2 linked regions of the Endozoicomonas gorgoniicola genome follow. Each later gene encodes a partner of the first gene's protein in a complex. Links are inferred from orthologs where the notes say so. Each region holds a gene or a part of one and is shown on either strand. Other genes may lie near its edges.

Region 1 (7,270 bases):
ATTCCCAAAGGCAACATCATCAATATTGTTCCCAGCACAACCGCAAAAACCAGCAGCCCGAACGAATCGACACAAAAACCACGCGATGCAGTCATGACAACAAGAGTCATTGAACTGCACAGCGTTTCCTCTATCGAGCTGATTCCGATTATCAGGCCACTTATTGCACAATACGGTCATGCTGCCGCTTCTGCGTCCAGCAATGCCGTTATTGTCAGCGACCTTGCCGATAACGTTGAACGCATCGCCAAGCTGGTTAAGGAGCTGGATGAAGCGGGCAACAATGATTATGAAGTGATACAGCTGAAACACGCCTGGGTTGGCGATATTGCCAAAATTATTCAGGACACCCTGACAACTGCCAAGGGTCAGTTACCCAGTGGACTACAGGTCATTGCTGACGAACGCAGCAACCGGCTGGTGATCAAAGGTAATTCCAGTAAGCGGATTCGGGTTCGAAAACTGGTTGAAACCCTGGATAAGCAAGGCATCCGAAAATCCACTACCAAGGTGATGTTCCTGAGTTATGCCGACTCGAAAAACCTGGCTGAAATCCTCTCTGAGGCATCAGGTACCATTCAGGACAGTCAGGATAAAATAGGCAAGTCATCCGCGTCTGCTCCTGCATCACAGCCAGCTTCTGCCGCCCCAAAAGTACAGGCAAAAGGGCAGCCCTCCGGTAAAAGCAGCAAGAACAAAAACCAGAACGTCTTCGTAAAAGCTGATGAAACCCAGAATGCACTAATACTTATTGCGGACCCCGAAACGCTGACAGAGATGGAACACATTGTCCGACAGCTGGATGTTCCAAGGGCGCAGGTTTTGCTTGAGGGCGCTATTGTTGAAGTGTCCGGTGATATCGGTGATGCTCTGGGGGTTCAGTGGGGTATTGATGGAACCAAAACTATATCTTCAAGGGGAGAAAAAGGCGAAACCAACATTAGTTCAGTCATTGGCAGTCCTTTGGAGAATAACGCAAAAAATATTCCAATCGGAACACTTGCGCTCAGAGGCGCAAACTTTGGTGTACTAGTCACTGCATTGAGCAAAAAAGCCAACAGCAACATACTCTCTACCCCAAGCATGCTGACGCTTGATAATGAAGAAGCAGAATTTCAGGTTGGTAAAAATGTACCAATAAAAACTGGCTCTTATCAAACTGGTAGTCAGGGTTCATCCAGCAACCCATTTACTACCACAGAACGTAAAGATATTGGTGTCAAACTAAAAATAACGCCTCATATCAATGAAGGTAACAGCATTCGGCTTGAGCTAGAGCAAGAAATCTCAACGCTTGACCAAACCGTTGTCATAGAAGACGATTTTGTATTTAACACCCGAACCCTTAAAACAACAGTATTGGTTGATGACAGTCAGACTATCGTGATCGGTGGTTTGATTGAAGATGAATCAGGAGCCAGTAAGTCCAAAGTACCTTTGCTCGGAGATATCCCTCTATTAGGGCAACTCTTCCGAAGTACAAATACAACGAATAAAAAACGAAACCTTATGCTCTTTATTCGCCCAACCATTATGCGGAACTCTGAAACACTAGCGAAAGCCACACAGGATCGTTTCTCTAAACTTAGGGTTCTGCAAAGCGCGCCAGGCAAACCTGACACCTTGCCGGACAACCTGGATTCACTGTTTGAGGCAGAAGCCTTTGACCTTCGAAAGCAGGATAAGGCTCCCTGGCAATCAAAGGATTAGAAAACATCATTAAAAAAGGGCTGGTTTCAGCCCTTTTTTACATCACACTGAAAATATAACCCACTCCAAAAGCAATGAAGTAGCGACCAGTCAATGGGGGCAAGCTCACCAACTGGACATCACCGACTTCGCACATCAGCAATCGAAGTGGTTGCCAGACAAAGACTAAAGATAGAAGTAATAATAAAGGGTTTTGTATCGCGCCAATAATAAACAGATAAAAACTCAATGGGTAAGTTAATAAAAGGCACAAAGCGTACAGCGCTTTAGAGTTATTAAAGCCAATCTTTACTGTCAGAGTACCGATTTTATTCGCTTTATCATCAAGGTAATCCCTCAATTCATTAGCCAGCAGCAAGGCTGACGCCAACAGGCTAACCGGCAGAGAAATTAATACAACCTTATTACTCCACTCCGCAGACACTGCATAATAGGAACCACTGACCATAAGAACCCCGGTAAGCAGGAAAACGGCAGGAACCCCCAGACCACGGCTTTTGTAATAAATAGGTCCACCCGTATAAAAATAACCGGCAATAATGCCAGAAGCTCCAAAGACCAGCAGCTGCCAGCCAACATCAATCACCAGATAAATACCCATTAAAGAGGCAATGAAGGTAAGCACACCTGCAACCAGAAAATTAAACCGGATACGTTTGACCGCCAGCACAGCCATTCTCCCCGTGCGATTTTTCCACAAAGCCAGGTCTGCATGATCGTTAGCCAGATTACTGGCAGCCTGCAACAAGACTCCGGCCAGGATGACGAGTACACCTCTCAGGGGATCTCCCAAATCATGGACAAACGACAAGGTTACGCCAAGGCCACAGGTAATTAACGCAACAGAATAAGAGAATGGTCGAAGCGCTCGAATAAAGCGGTATTTATCTGGATTCAGGTAAGGCGTACCCACGGGCTAATCCCTGACAACTATGAAATAAATAAAGACTGGTATTTCGCGAGCCATTGCAAGTGGTGAACATCAGTCGTGCGCTACTAGAACACAACACCAGACAGGTTGCAACGACAAACCCAGAGCTTTCAATGGCTAACAGAATTAAACCCCGACTTGAAAAAAGTCGGGGCTTACTTTGTTGACAAGAGTTGTTGACAAGACTTGTTGACAAGAGTTGTCGGCAGGATAGTTTACAACGATAACTGGTCGTAAAATTACCAGTTCGTTACATCTTTAAGCGCTTCACCAATATCAGCAAGGCTTCTAACCGTTCGAACACCCGCCGCTTCAAGCGCTGCAAACTTTTCGTCAGCAGTACCTTTACCACCCGAGATGATAGCGCCCGCATGTCCCATTCGCTTACCCGGAGGTGCAGTCACACCAGCAATATAAGAAACCACTGGTTTGGTCACATGATCCTTGATAAAGGCCGCAGCCTCTTCTTCTGCGGTACCACCAATCTCACCAATCATGACAATGGCTTCCGTCTGGGTATCTTTCTCAAACTTTTCCAGAATATCGATAAAGTTTGAACCGGGAATCGGATCGCCACCTATGCCAACACAGGTAGACTGCCCAAAACCATAGTCCGTTGTCTGCTTAACCGCTTCATAGGTCAGCGTACCTGAACGGGAAACGATTCCAACTTTGCCCGGCTTGTGAATATGACCCGGCATAATTCCAATCTTGCACTCTCCCGGCGTAATAACCCCCGGACAGTTAGGCCCAATCAACTGAACCCCGAGTTCATCACAACGAACTTTGCACTCCAGCATATCCAGTGTTGGAATACCCTCAGTAATGCAGACTATCAGCCGGATACCTGAATTTGCCGCTTCAAGAATAGAATCCTTACAGAAGGGAGCAGGCACATAAATCACTGATGCCTCAGCTCCGGTGCTATCAACGGCTTCAGCCACCGTATTAAATACGGGCAGGCCAAGGTGGATCTGCCCACCCTTGCCCGGGGTGACACCACCCACCATCTTTGTGCCGTAAGCAATGGCCTGTTCAGAATGGAAGGTACCCTGAGAGCCCGTAAATCCCTGGCAGATAACTTTAGTGTCTTTATTAATCAGGATGCTCATTACTTGCCCTCTGCTGCTGTAACAACCTGTTGCGCAGCTTCTGTCAAACTGGTTGCTGCAATAATGTCCAGACCACTGTCAGCCAGCTTCTGCGCGCCCAGCTCGGCATTGTTGCCTTCCAGCCGAACCACTACGGGTACTTCAACACCCACTTCCTTAACGGCACCAATAATGCCATCTGCAATCAGGTCGCAGCGAACGATACCACCGAAGATGTTAACCAGAACCGCTTTTACACTGTCGTCTGAAAGAATAATCTTGAACGCCTCGCTGACTCTGTCCTTGGTCGCACCACCACCGACATCAAGAAAGTTTGCCGGAGCGCCACCATGCAACTTAACAATATCCATGGTACCCATGGCCAGACCCGCACCATTGACCATACAACCAATATTGCCCTCCAGGGCAACATAGTTTAATTCCCACTGGGCAGCATGAGCTTCTCTGGAATCTTCCTGTGAAGGATCATGAAAGGCTTTCAGCTTGGGCTGCCGGTACATGGCATTGCCGTCGATCACCACTTTTGCATCAAGACAGTGAAGATTACCTTCGGATGTGATCACCAGCGGATTAATTTCCAGCAGTGCCAGGTCATTTTCCTGAAATAACCGGGCCAGTCCGAGAAAAATTTTGGTGAACTGCTTAACCTGATCACCCTGAAGGCCTAGTTTGAAAGCTAGCTCCCGTCCCTGATAAGGCTGCGCACCTGCCAGAGGATCAATGATCGCCTTGAGAATTTTTTCCGGTGTTTCAGCGGCTACCTTCTCAATTTCAACGCCACCTTCAGTCGATGCCATAAAAACAATACGACGGCTGGAACGATCAACCACGGCACCCAGATACAGTTCCTGATCAATATCGGTACAACTTTCTACCAGAATTCTACTCACCGGCTGACCATTTTCATCGGTCTGGTAGGTAACCAGATTCTTACCCAGCCACTGTTCTGCGAATGCCCGGATTTCATCCCTGCTGCTTACCAACTTTACGCCGCCGGCTTTACCACGTCCGCCGGCATGGACCTGAGCCTTGACAACCCATTTGTCGCCACCAATGATGTCTGCTGCGGCTACTGCCTCTTTCGGCGTGTCGGCGGCAATACCCTTAGACACAGGCAGGCCATATTCAGCAAACAGTTGCTTACCCTGATATTCGTGGAGATTCATACTGACACTACCATTGTTGTTAATATTATTGTTATTAAAACAGCCATGAGTAGAAATACAGTTCACACTTCCGGGCATAGTAATAGCCTGTGAGTCTGAAAACTGTATTTCCTTAAAAAATAGTCCCACGATCCACATTTGCAGATCAAACTCTTTAATGCAGCAACTGCCTGAAAATAAACAGGAGCCAGCATTATTCCATTGATCACTGCTACCAGTCTGGAATTGCCTTAATCCTTTAAAAAAGCAACTCCAGTATTTATATCAAATGATCAACGCCGCTTGCGATTAGCTATATGAATGGCATGACCATCCACAGCCAGTACCGCTTCATGTAAAGCTTCACTTAACGTCGGGTGAGAGAAAATTGTCAAAGCAAGGTCTTCGCTGCTGGCAGCGAATTCCATTGCAATAACGCCCTGCTGAACCAGATCTGCCGCACTGGGTCCAACCACATGGACACCCAGAATGCGGTCTGTCGCTTTATCAGCGATCACTTTCACCATTCCGTCTTTATCATTTGCTGCCAGGGCCCTGCCACTGGCAGCAAATGGGAAGGTCCCTACTTTGTATTCATTACCTTCCGCCTTGACCTCTTCTTCAGTCTTTCCAACCCAGGCAATTTCAGGATGAATATAAATAACTGATGGAACCAGATCATAGTTCATCTGGGCTTTCTGGCCAGCAATGATTTCGGCAACCATAACGCCTTCTTCACTGCCTTTATGCGCAAGCATTGGCCCTCGTACGACATCACCAACAGCATAGACACCCGGTACATCGGTTGCACAGTGGTCATCGACAAAAATAAAACCACGTTCATCCAGATTTACACCGCTGTCAGGAGCAAGCAGGCCCTCAGTATAAGGACGTCGACCTACGGCGACAATGAGCTTGTCAAAAATTAATGAATTCTCTTTGCCTTCACTATCTACATACGTAACATGAACTTCTTTTTCCCTGATTTCCGACCCTGTCACCCGGGCTCCCAGACGCACATCCAGTCCCTGTTTTTTTATGATTTTCATGGACTCTTTAGCAATCTGCTGATCCGCAGCTGGCAGAAACTGATCAAGGGCCTCAAGAACCACAACCTCTGAACCCAGACGCCCCCAGACACTCCCCAGCTCCAGACCAATCACACCTGCACCAATCACACCAAGACGCTTTGGCACTTCCCTGAATTCAAGCGCACCGGTTGAGTCAACAATCAGATCGTTATCAACCGGAGTCGGTGGTATGTCGATCGGGCGGGAGCCGGTCGCAATCACCACATTAGCGGTTTCGATAATTTCTACACTGCCGTCACCCCTGGTTAACTCCACCTGCTTCGCTGCCAGAACCTTGCCCGCACCTTCCAGCAGTGTTACCCCGTTAGCCTTGAACAAACCACCAACGCCAGTGGTCAGGGTCTGAACAATCTTGTCTTTACGGGCCATCATTTTCGGCACATCCATCTCGACCCCTTCATGTTTGATACCATGAATGGCAAAGTCTTTCTGTGCCTCAACGAATTTGTGTGAACTGTCCAGCAGCGCCTTGGAAGGAATGCACCCAACGTTTAGACAGGTGCCGCCCAGCAATGTCTTCCCCTTGTCGTCTGACCACTTTTCAATACAAGCGGTTTTTAGTCCCAGTTGAGCGGCGCGAATAGCACAAACATAACCCGCTGGTCCAGCTCCAATAACGACGACGTCGAACTGATTTGCCATAATTTCTATTCCTAGCAAATAAATCTGATGACTGCCGAAACAGTCATCCACTCATTGTCTACAACTTATAATTCCAGCAGTATGCGTGCAGGATCTTCGAGTAATTCCTTGATAGTCACAAGGAAGGTGACCGCCTCTTTGCCATCCAGCAAGCGGTGGTCGTAGGATAGCGCCAGATACATCATGGGCAGAATTTCCACCTGCCCGTTAACGGCCATCGGGCGCTCCTGAATTTTATGCATGCCAAGAATGGCTGACTGGGGCGGGTTCAGAATCGGAGTAGAGAGCAGCGAACCAAAAACACCGCCATTAGACAGGGTAAAGGTGCCACCTGTCATATCTTCAATGCCCAGCTTGCCTGCCTGGGCTTTCTGTCCGTACTCGCGGATTTTTGTCTCAATATCAGCCAGGCTCATGGCTTCCGCGTCACGCAGAACCGGCACAACCAGCCCCCTGTCACTGGATACTGCCACACCGACATCCTGGTAACCGTGATAAACAATATCATTGCCATCAATCGAAGCATTCACAGCCGGGAAACGCTTAAGGGCTTCAGTACAAGCTTTTACAAAGAAAGACATAAAGCCGAGCTTGACCCCGTGGTGTTTTTCAAACTGATCCTTATAACGGCTACGCAAC
Region 2 (7,400 bases), 3.9 Mb from region 1 along the record:
ATTGGTCTGTTCTATGTGCTGTTCATGCTGAAAGGTTTTGTCCTGGCTGGCATTCCGCTCCCCGCCGTTCTGCTGTTGAGTCTGAAAGAACTGGCTGTTGAAGTTCTGAACATCTACATGTTCAGCCTGATTGTTATTGCCATTGCCAGCTGGGTAGCCCCTGGCAGCTATAACCCCGGACTGATGTTGCTGCACCAGATTACCGAGCCCCTGTCCAGCCGTATTCGCAAGGTGATTCCACCTTTGGGTGGTCTGGACTTTTCCTTGATGGTGCTGGTTCTGATCATTATTACCCTGAAAAACTTTATCGCCGCTCTTTAATCTTGCCCTGCTGTTCCGATGCTATTAGTAGTTGATCAACTTGTGGATAACTCATGGCATCGGATACGCTTTTCCGCCGCTCCTCTCTACCTGTGTTTCAGAGTGTCGCAGTTTTATTGCTGACTGCCTGTTTTTTTGCCACCGCAGACACGACAAAAAACAGTGGTGAAGTGCTGGTCAATTCAGAAACTGACATGCCTTACACCCATTATCTCAAGGGACTAAGGATCAAACCCGGTTACGAGCTACAAATTAAAGGTCAGAACAACAGTGACTCGGTTTTGATTCTGATTGTCCGTATCGACAATAACCGCTCAAAAAATTATTACACCCGCTATAACCGGCAATTCAGTATACAACCAGGGCCATTCTCCCTGACCGTTCCCATGACGGGTCTGAAAACCTCTGGCAAGCAGCCACTGACTCTCCCTTACACCAAGATGATCATCTTCACCGCCGGAAGCAGTGACGATATGATTCTGACACACGCCCGGATAACGCCTCCGCCACCTCGCCCGAAAAGGGTTATGGCCCTGGATTTTGGTAGAGAGGACAGTCCGGTGTTTCCCGGATTTGAACCGGTGACTGCCAAAGACAAACGACTCAGCGGAACACTGTTACAGCGCTTTCGTCCTTCCGGCGACGCATTGATGCAGGATGGACTGGAAGGTATTGATTCCTTCTCAGCGCCCTGGGAAAACGGACAATGGAAACTGACAATCTGGTTGCAGGAGCAGGGAGAATGGGAGTATCTGCCACACTTTATGCAAAGAAAAGTACGGGTTCAGGGACAAACCATTGTCGACGAAAGCTATAACACCAGCCAGTGGCTATCGGACGTTTATTTTGCCGGTGCTAAAAAAGAAGCCGTGATTGATGGAGACCAGTGGCAACTGATCGGAGAACGCAGAACCAGACCGGTAACATCGACAGTCACTATTACCGACAACCAGTTCACGGTTGAGTGGATTGGCGACCGCGCTGCCCGCTATGCGGCCGGGCTGGTGCTTGAACCTCTGGATGGTCAGTTTGCTGCGGATGCAGACAAACAGCGACAAGCGCGTTTTATGGAAAGCTGGCCTGCTACCCTCCCCGAGTTCCCGCGTCCACAGAAACTCAGCATCAGCGATAAGTCAGAACAACCATCAACCAATTTGGAAACCTATAAAGTCTACCCAACGGCCAGAAACTCATTACTAAACCTTAACTTCAGGATCAACAGCCCGGAGCCTGACAACAACCCGGTTATTGCCATTGCCAACCCTCGCAACAGTAAGGGACAAAAGCTGGCACTTAAATCCCGCTATGGTCACTGGCGCTTTGAGCGCCCTCATCCGAATGCCAACAGGCTGGTGGCCGCAGACAGTTACCTTCGTGCTGACCTCACCCGCATGACCCTCAATCCGGAATTACCACGTCACCTTTACCTGCAAGTGGAAATCCCCGCTGACACGGAGCCGGGTATCTACACAGGCAGCCTGCAACTGTTGAGCAAAGGGGCACTGAAAGTGGTCGAGTTTGCCGTCGATGTGATGCCTGTCGATCTGCCCGATATGAAGCACTCTGTCGGGCTTTATCTGGAACATGCACCGTTTTATGAATGGTTCCCCGAAAAACGCAAGCTAAAATCCATTGCCGCCGCCTGCGATCTCTCTCTACTCAGATCAATGGGCTTCACCAATGTTGCCCCCTCACTGGAAGCACCGATTGACCAGAATCACAGAAAAAAGCTGATTAACCAGCTGAAACAGTTACGGTTGTTCGGTTTTAAGGGTCCCACCCTGGCTTATGTTCCACTCAAATATCTATTGTCTGTTCAGCCTCAGGATGAGGCTCTGCAGTCTCTTTCCAGAGTTCGGGACGATGCGACTGTTGCCCGGGTGGAAACACCGTTCTGGTCGATTTACGACGAACCTCATCCGGAAAAGTTCTCTGCCATCAAAGATACAGCCATTAAGCTGCACAACCAGTCCGTGGACATGAAAACCGCCGGACACCTTAACAACCCCAGGCAGGATGAGCTGCTGAGTGTTACCGATCTGGCAATTATTAATCATGGTTTCGGTGTCAGTAAGGCCGTGATAGAGAACCTGAAAAAAAGCAGTACGGTCTGGCTCTACAATATGCCCGTACCCAGGCTGGCTGCCGGATTTTACCTGTGGAAAAGCAATCCGGATGGTTATCTGCAATGGCATGGCCGAATGCCAACCGCAGACCCTTTTGACCCGACCGATGGCCGCGAAGGGGATGTCATTTACCTGTATCCGTGGCAGGGAAACTGTCCGGGCACCATGGATATCCACAAGCGCCTGCTGGATCTGCATGAAGCTACGATCGACTTGCGCTGGCTTCAGTGGCTGGACGCTCAGGCAGAAAGCAACATCGACGCCAGGGAGCTTGTTGAGAAACTGCGTAATGCCATACCCGATGAATGGAAAAAGGCTCAGGAAAGTCTGTCAGCACAGCAGTTAATACTGATGCGCAAAAGTATTATGAGGCTGGTTCGGGAGCTATCTACCCCCGAGCCTGCTTCAGAATAGTCACCGTGTTGGGAGTTACAAAAGCAGCATACGAATATCCGCCAGCAGCTGCCCTAACATTGTCGTAAACCGGGCAGCGTCTGCCCCGTTAACGACACGGTGATCATAAGACAGTGACAGAGGGCACATCAGTTTCGGCTCAAAGTCACTGCCATTCCATACCGGCTTCATAGCCGCTTTGGAAATGCCCAGAATAGCGACTTCCGGCGCATTCACAATGGGCGTAAAAGCTGTACCGCCAATGGAGCCCAGGCTGGAAATGGTAAAGCAGCCACCCTGCATTTCATCAGGCTTGAGCTTCTTGTCACGAGCTTTTCCAGCCAGTTCAATGCATTCTGCTGACAGCTCCCAGATGCTCTTCTTATCCACATCCTTAATAACTGGTACCAGCAAACCGTCCGGCGTATCCACAGCCACACCGATATTGATGTATTTCTTGTAAATCACTGATTCGCTATCAGCGCTCAGGGAAGAGCAAAACTGTGGCATTTCCTTCAGCACGTAGGCACAGGCTTTCAGGAAGAATGGCAGCGGTGTCAGCTTGGTGCCACGGGCTTCTGCCATCGCTTTTTGATCTTTGCGAAAAGCTTCGAGGTCGGTGATATCCGCTTTATCGAACTGGGTAACATGAGGCACATTCAGCCAGGAACGCTGGAAGTTTTGCGCCGCTACTTTACGCAGACGGTTCAGGGCGACTTCTTCAATGTCACCCCACTTCGCATAATCCTGGGCAGGTACCGGCGGAATGCCCATGCCACCGGAAACACCCTGAGGCTGGCGGGCTTCTTTTAGTTTGGTTTTAACGTAAGCCTGTACATCTTCTTTCAGAATCCGTGTGCGTGGGCCTGTGCCTTTTACAAACTCAAGATCAACACCAAACTCCCGGGCCAGCTTGCGCACAGCCGGTCCCGCATGGAAATGCTTGTTGCCTTGTTCCAACTCTTTGCCTTGTTTCAACTCTGCCAGATCCTGTGTCGGAGCCTCTGCCGGAGCTGTAGCGACAGGAGCAGACCGGGGAGCTTCAGGAGCTGGTTCAGCAGGCTTGTCAGTTTCAGCAGACCCGGTTACAGGCGTTTCAGCAGAACCGCCACCAGCCACCTCAACCTTCAGAATCAGGTCGCCCTGATTCATCACGTCGCCTTCTTTGATCAGAATATCTTTTACCACACCGCTGACGGGCGAAGGGACTTCCATGGTGGCTTTATCGGATTCGAGAACAACCAGTGAATCATCTTCTGCAATGCTGTCACCAACGGCAACGCAGATCTCGATGACCGGTACATTTTCTGTCCCCAGATCTGGCACCAGCACATCTTCAACAGAGCTGGCTTCAACAGAACTGGCTGCAACACTCGCTACAACACTCTCTACATCAGGAGCCGGTTTAATCTTTTCAGGTTCAGGAGATGCCTTCTCAGGCACTGCTTCCGGAACCGGAGCATTGTCAGTTTCAGGCTCTGCTCCTGACGTCGCCAGTTTCAGCAGGTCATCCCCTTCTGAAACCGTATCCCCCACTTTCAGTAATAATTCAACCACCTGGCCATCTTTCGGGGCGGGTACTTCCATGGTGGCTTTATCGGACTCCAGAACAATCAGAGAGTCCTCTGCGGCTACTGAATCACCCGTTGCAACGCAGACTTCAATGACTTCTGCGCTGCCACTGCCGATGTCAGGAACCTTGATAATTTCATCACTCATTTGTTATACCTTCCAGCATGAAGCCCCGGCTCTTCGACGAGAGACAGGGCATCACTTTATCAGCAGTACACAGGGTTAGCTTTTTCGCCGTCGATGTTATATTTCTTCAGGGCGCTGGTCACTACTGAAGGTTCAATTTCACCCTCTTTTACCAGCCCGGTCAACGCGGCCACCACAACGAAATAGCGGTCAACCTCGAAGAACTCGCGCAGTTTTGCGCGCGTATCTGAACGACCAAAGCCATCGGTCCCCAGAGTGATGTAAGTACCCGGAACAAAATCGCGAATCTGGTCAGAGTACACCTTCATGTAATCACTGGCGGCAATGACAGGTCCTTTTCTGTTCGCCAGTTGTTTCTCAACCCAGCTCACCTGCAGTTCTGCTTCCGGGTTCAGCATGTTATGACGGGCAGCGTTCAGGCCATCACGACGCAGTTCGTTGAAGCTGGTTGCGCTCCAGATATCGGATTCAATGTCAAAGTCATCACGCAGCAACTGCGCTGCCGCACGCACTTCTTCCAGAATTGTGCCGCAACCGATCAGCTGAACACGCAGACCTTCGGTATTTTTGCCTTCTTCAAAGCAGTAGAGACCTTTAACAATACCTTCCAGCACATCGTCGCCTTCAGGCAGGGCAGGCATCTTGTAGCTGTCGTTCATCGTGGTGATGTAGTACCAGACACTCTCATTTTCACCATACATACGACGCAAGCCGTCCTGGATGATCACAGCCAGCTCGTAGCCGTAAGTCGGATCGTAGCTGATGCAATTCGGCACAGTGGAAGCCAGTACATGGCTATGGCCGTCCTGATGCTGCAGCCCTTCACCATTCAGGGAGGTTCGACCGGAAGTCGCACCGATCAGGAAACCTCTGGCCTGAATATCCCCCGCTGCCCATGCCAGGTCGCCTGTACGCTGGAATCCGAACATGGAGTAGAATGCATAGAACGGAATCATGGGGACATTGTTGCTGCTGTAGGAAGTGGCAGCCGCGATCCACGCCGCATGCGCACCGGCTTCGTTAATGCCTTCCTCAAGAATCTGTCCGGTTTTGGATTCCTTGTAAAACATAACCTGGTCAGAATCCACCGGATCGTACTTCTGGCCTTTCGCAGAGTAGATACCCAGCTGGCGGAACATGCCTTCCATACCAAAGGTTCGGGCTTCGTCCGGAATAATGGGAACGATATGCTTGCCAATGTTCTTGTCTTTTGCCAAAGCGCCCAGAACCCTGACATACGCCATGGTCGTGGAAATTTCACGTTCACCACTGCCTTTGAGTACCGCATCCAGCGACGACAGTTCGGGAACGGTCAGCTGCACATCTGACTGAACCCGGCGGGAAGGAATAAAGCCACCCAGTTTCTCACGATGCTTGCGCATGTAGATCATTTCCGGACTGTCTTCCGCCGGTTTGAAGTAAGGCAGCCCGGGCAGGTCTTCATCCCTGATGGGCAGATCAAAGCGATCACGGAACTGTTTCAGGTCATCAATCGGCAGTTTCTTAACATTGTGACTGATGTTGGAAGCTTCGCCTGTGGTACCCGTACCATAACCCTTAACGGTCTTCGCCAGAATCACGGTTGGCTGTCCGGTATGGTTCACAGCGGCGTGGTAAGCCGCGTAAACTTTGTAAGGATCGTGACCACCACGGTTCAGTCGCCAGATGTCGTCATCAGACAGATGCTCAACCAGCTTCAGGGTTTCCGGATAGCGACCAAAGAAGTTTTCACGGGTCCAGGCACCACCTTTTGCCTTGCAGTTCTGGTAATCACCGTCAACGGCTTCATCCATCAACTGTTGCAGCATGCCGTCTTTGTCTTTGGCAAAGAGTTGATCCCAGTGACGACCCCAGGTGACTTTCAGGACATTCCAGCCAGCACCACGGAATACCCCCTCCAGCTCCTGAATAATCTTGCCATTGCCCCTGACTGGCCCATCCAGACGTTGCAGGTTGCAGTTTACAACGAAGATAAGGTTGTCGAGGTTTTCACGCCCTGCCAGTGAGATAGCACCCAGGGATTCCGGCTCGTCCATCTCACCGTCACCCAGAAATGCCCAGACCTTGCGGTCCTGATCCGGCGCCAGGCCCCGGTTAATCAGGTACTTCATAAAATGTGCCTGATAGATTGCCTGCAACGGCCCAAGCCCCATGGATACAGTCGGAAACTGCCAGAAGTCAGGCATCAGCCAGGGGTGCGGATAAGACGACAGACCTTTGCCATCGACCTCCTGACGGAAACTGTTGAGCTGCTCTTCTGATAGCCGCCCTTCCAGAAAAGCACGGGAATAAATACCGGGAGCTGTGTGTCCCTGGTAATAAACCAGATCGCCCTCACGGTCGTTTTCATGACCATGAAAGAAATAGTTGTAACCAATGTCGTACAGCGTCGCACTGGACGCAAACGACGAAATGTGTCCCCCCAGAGAACTGTCTTTCTGGTTGGCACGCATGACCATTGCCAGCGCGTTCCAGCGCACCAGAGAGCGGATCCGGCGCTCCATAAACAGGTCGCCAGGCATCCGGGCTTCTTTTTCCGGTGGAATGGTGTTGCGATAAGGTGTTGTTATTGCATAGGGCAACTGCGTACCCTTGGCTCTTGCATGTTGGGACAGGCGGGTCATCAGGTAATGCGCCCTGTCCTCCCCCTCTTTCTCCAGAACGGAATCCAGAGAGTCCAGCCACTCCCGGGTCTCGATAGGATCGATGTCGTGCATACTAAATTCCGAAAATGTCGGCTCCGAAAATAAAGAGCGTTTGGCGAAAAAGGGTTATGACTAGTGATCATTCCTGATTCTGTCTGAACTGTTTATTCTGAGCTACTGTTTATCCTTAGCTACT

The links.
Region 2: the proteins of lpdA (region 1) and aceF are in contact, whole or in part, in a crystal structure (PDB 1EBD), measured with the Geobacillus stearothermophilus proteins. The link is inferred for Endozoicomonas gorgoniicola from one-to-one orthologs. Residues at the interface, in WP_049624544.1 of Geobacillus stearothermophilus: Pro340, Ser341, Asp344, Tyr345, Arg403, Asp406, Val408, Glu431, Ala432, Gly433, Asp438; in WP_033016211.1 of Geobacillus stearothermophilus: Ile130, Ala131, Met132, Pro133, Arg136, Arg140, Glu141, Asn155, Arg157.

The regions. Positions count from the first base shown.
Region 1 is NZ_JAPFCC010000001.1:787,795-795,064, reverse strand. Bases 4,412-7,270 are described here. They hold lpdA (dihydrolipoyl dehydrogenase), read right to left. Parts: upstream 6,632-7,270; coding sequence 5,192-6,631; downstream 4,412-5,191. Other genes in these bases: odhB (2-oxoglutarate dehydrogenase complex dihydrolipoyllysine-residue succinyltransferase), read right to left, coding at 6,697-7,270; sucC (ADP-forming succinate--CoA ligase subunit beta), read right to left, coding at 4,412-4,919. Also shown: type II secretion system secretin GspD, read left to right, coding at 1-1,710; NX722_RS03635 (prenyltransferase), read right to left, coding at 1,748-2,623; sucD (succinate--CoA ligase subunit alpha), read right to left, coding at 2,881-3,753; more of sucC, read right to left, coding at 3,753-4,411. UniProt on the Escherichia coli protein: Lipoamide dehydrogenase is a component of the glycine cleavage system as well as of the alpha-ketoacid dehydrogenase complexes.
Region 2 is NZ_JAPFCC010000001.1:4,640,818-4,648,217, reverse strand. What follows is about bases 2,219-5,207. They hold aceF (dihydrolipoyllysine-residue acetyltransferase), read right to left. Parts: upstream 4,560-5,207; coding sequence 2,877-4,559; downstream 2,219-2,876. Other genes in these bases: aceE (pyruvate dehydrogenase (acetyl-transferring), homodimeric type), read right to left, coding at 4,619-5,207; NX722_RS20825 (hypothetical protein), read left to right, coding at 2,219-2,861. Also shown: NX722_RS20830 (YggT family protein), read left to right, coding at 1-321; more of NX722_RS20825, read left to right, coding at 375-2,218; more of aceE, read right to left, coding at 5,208-7,276.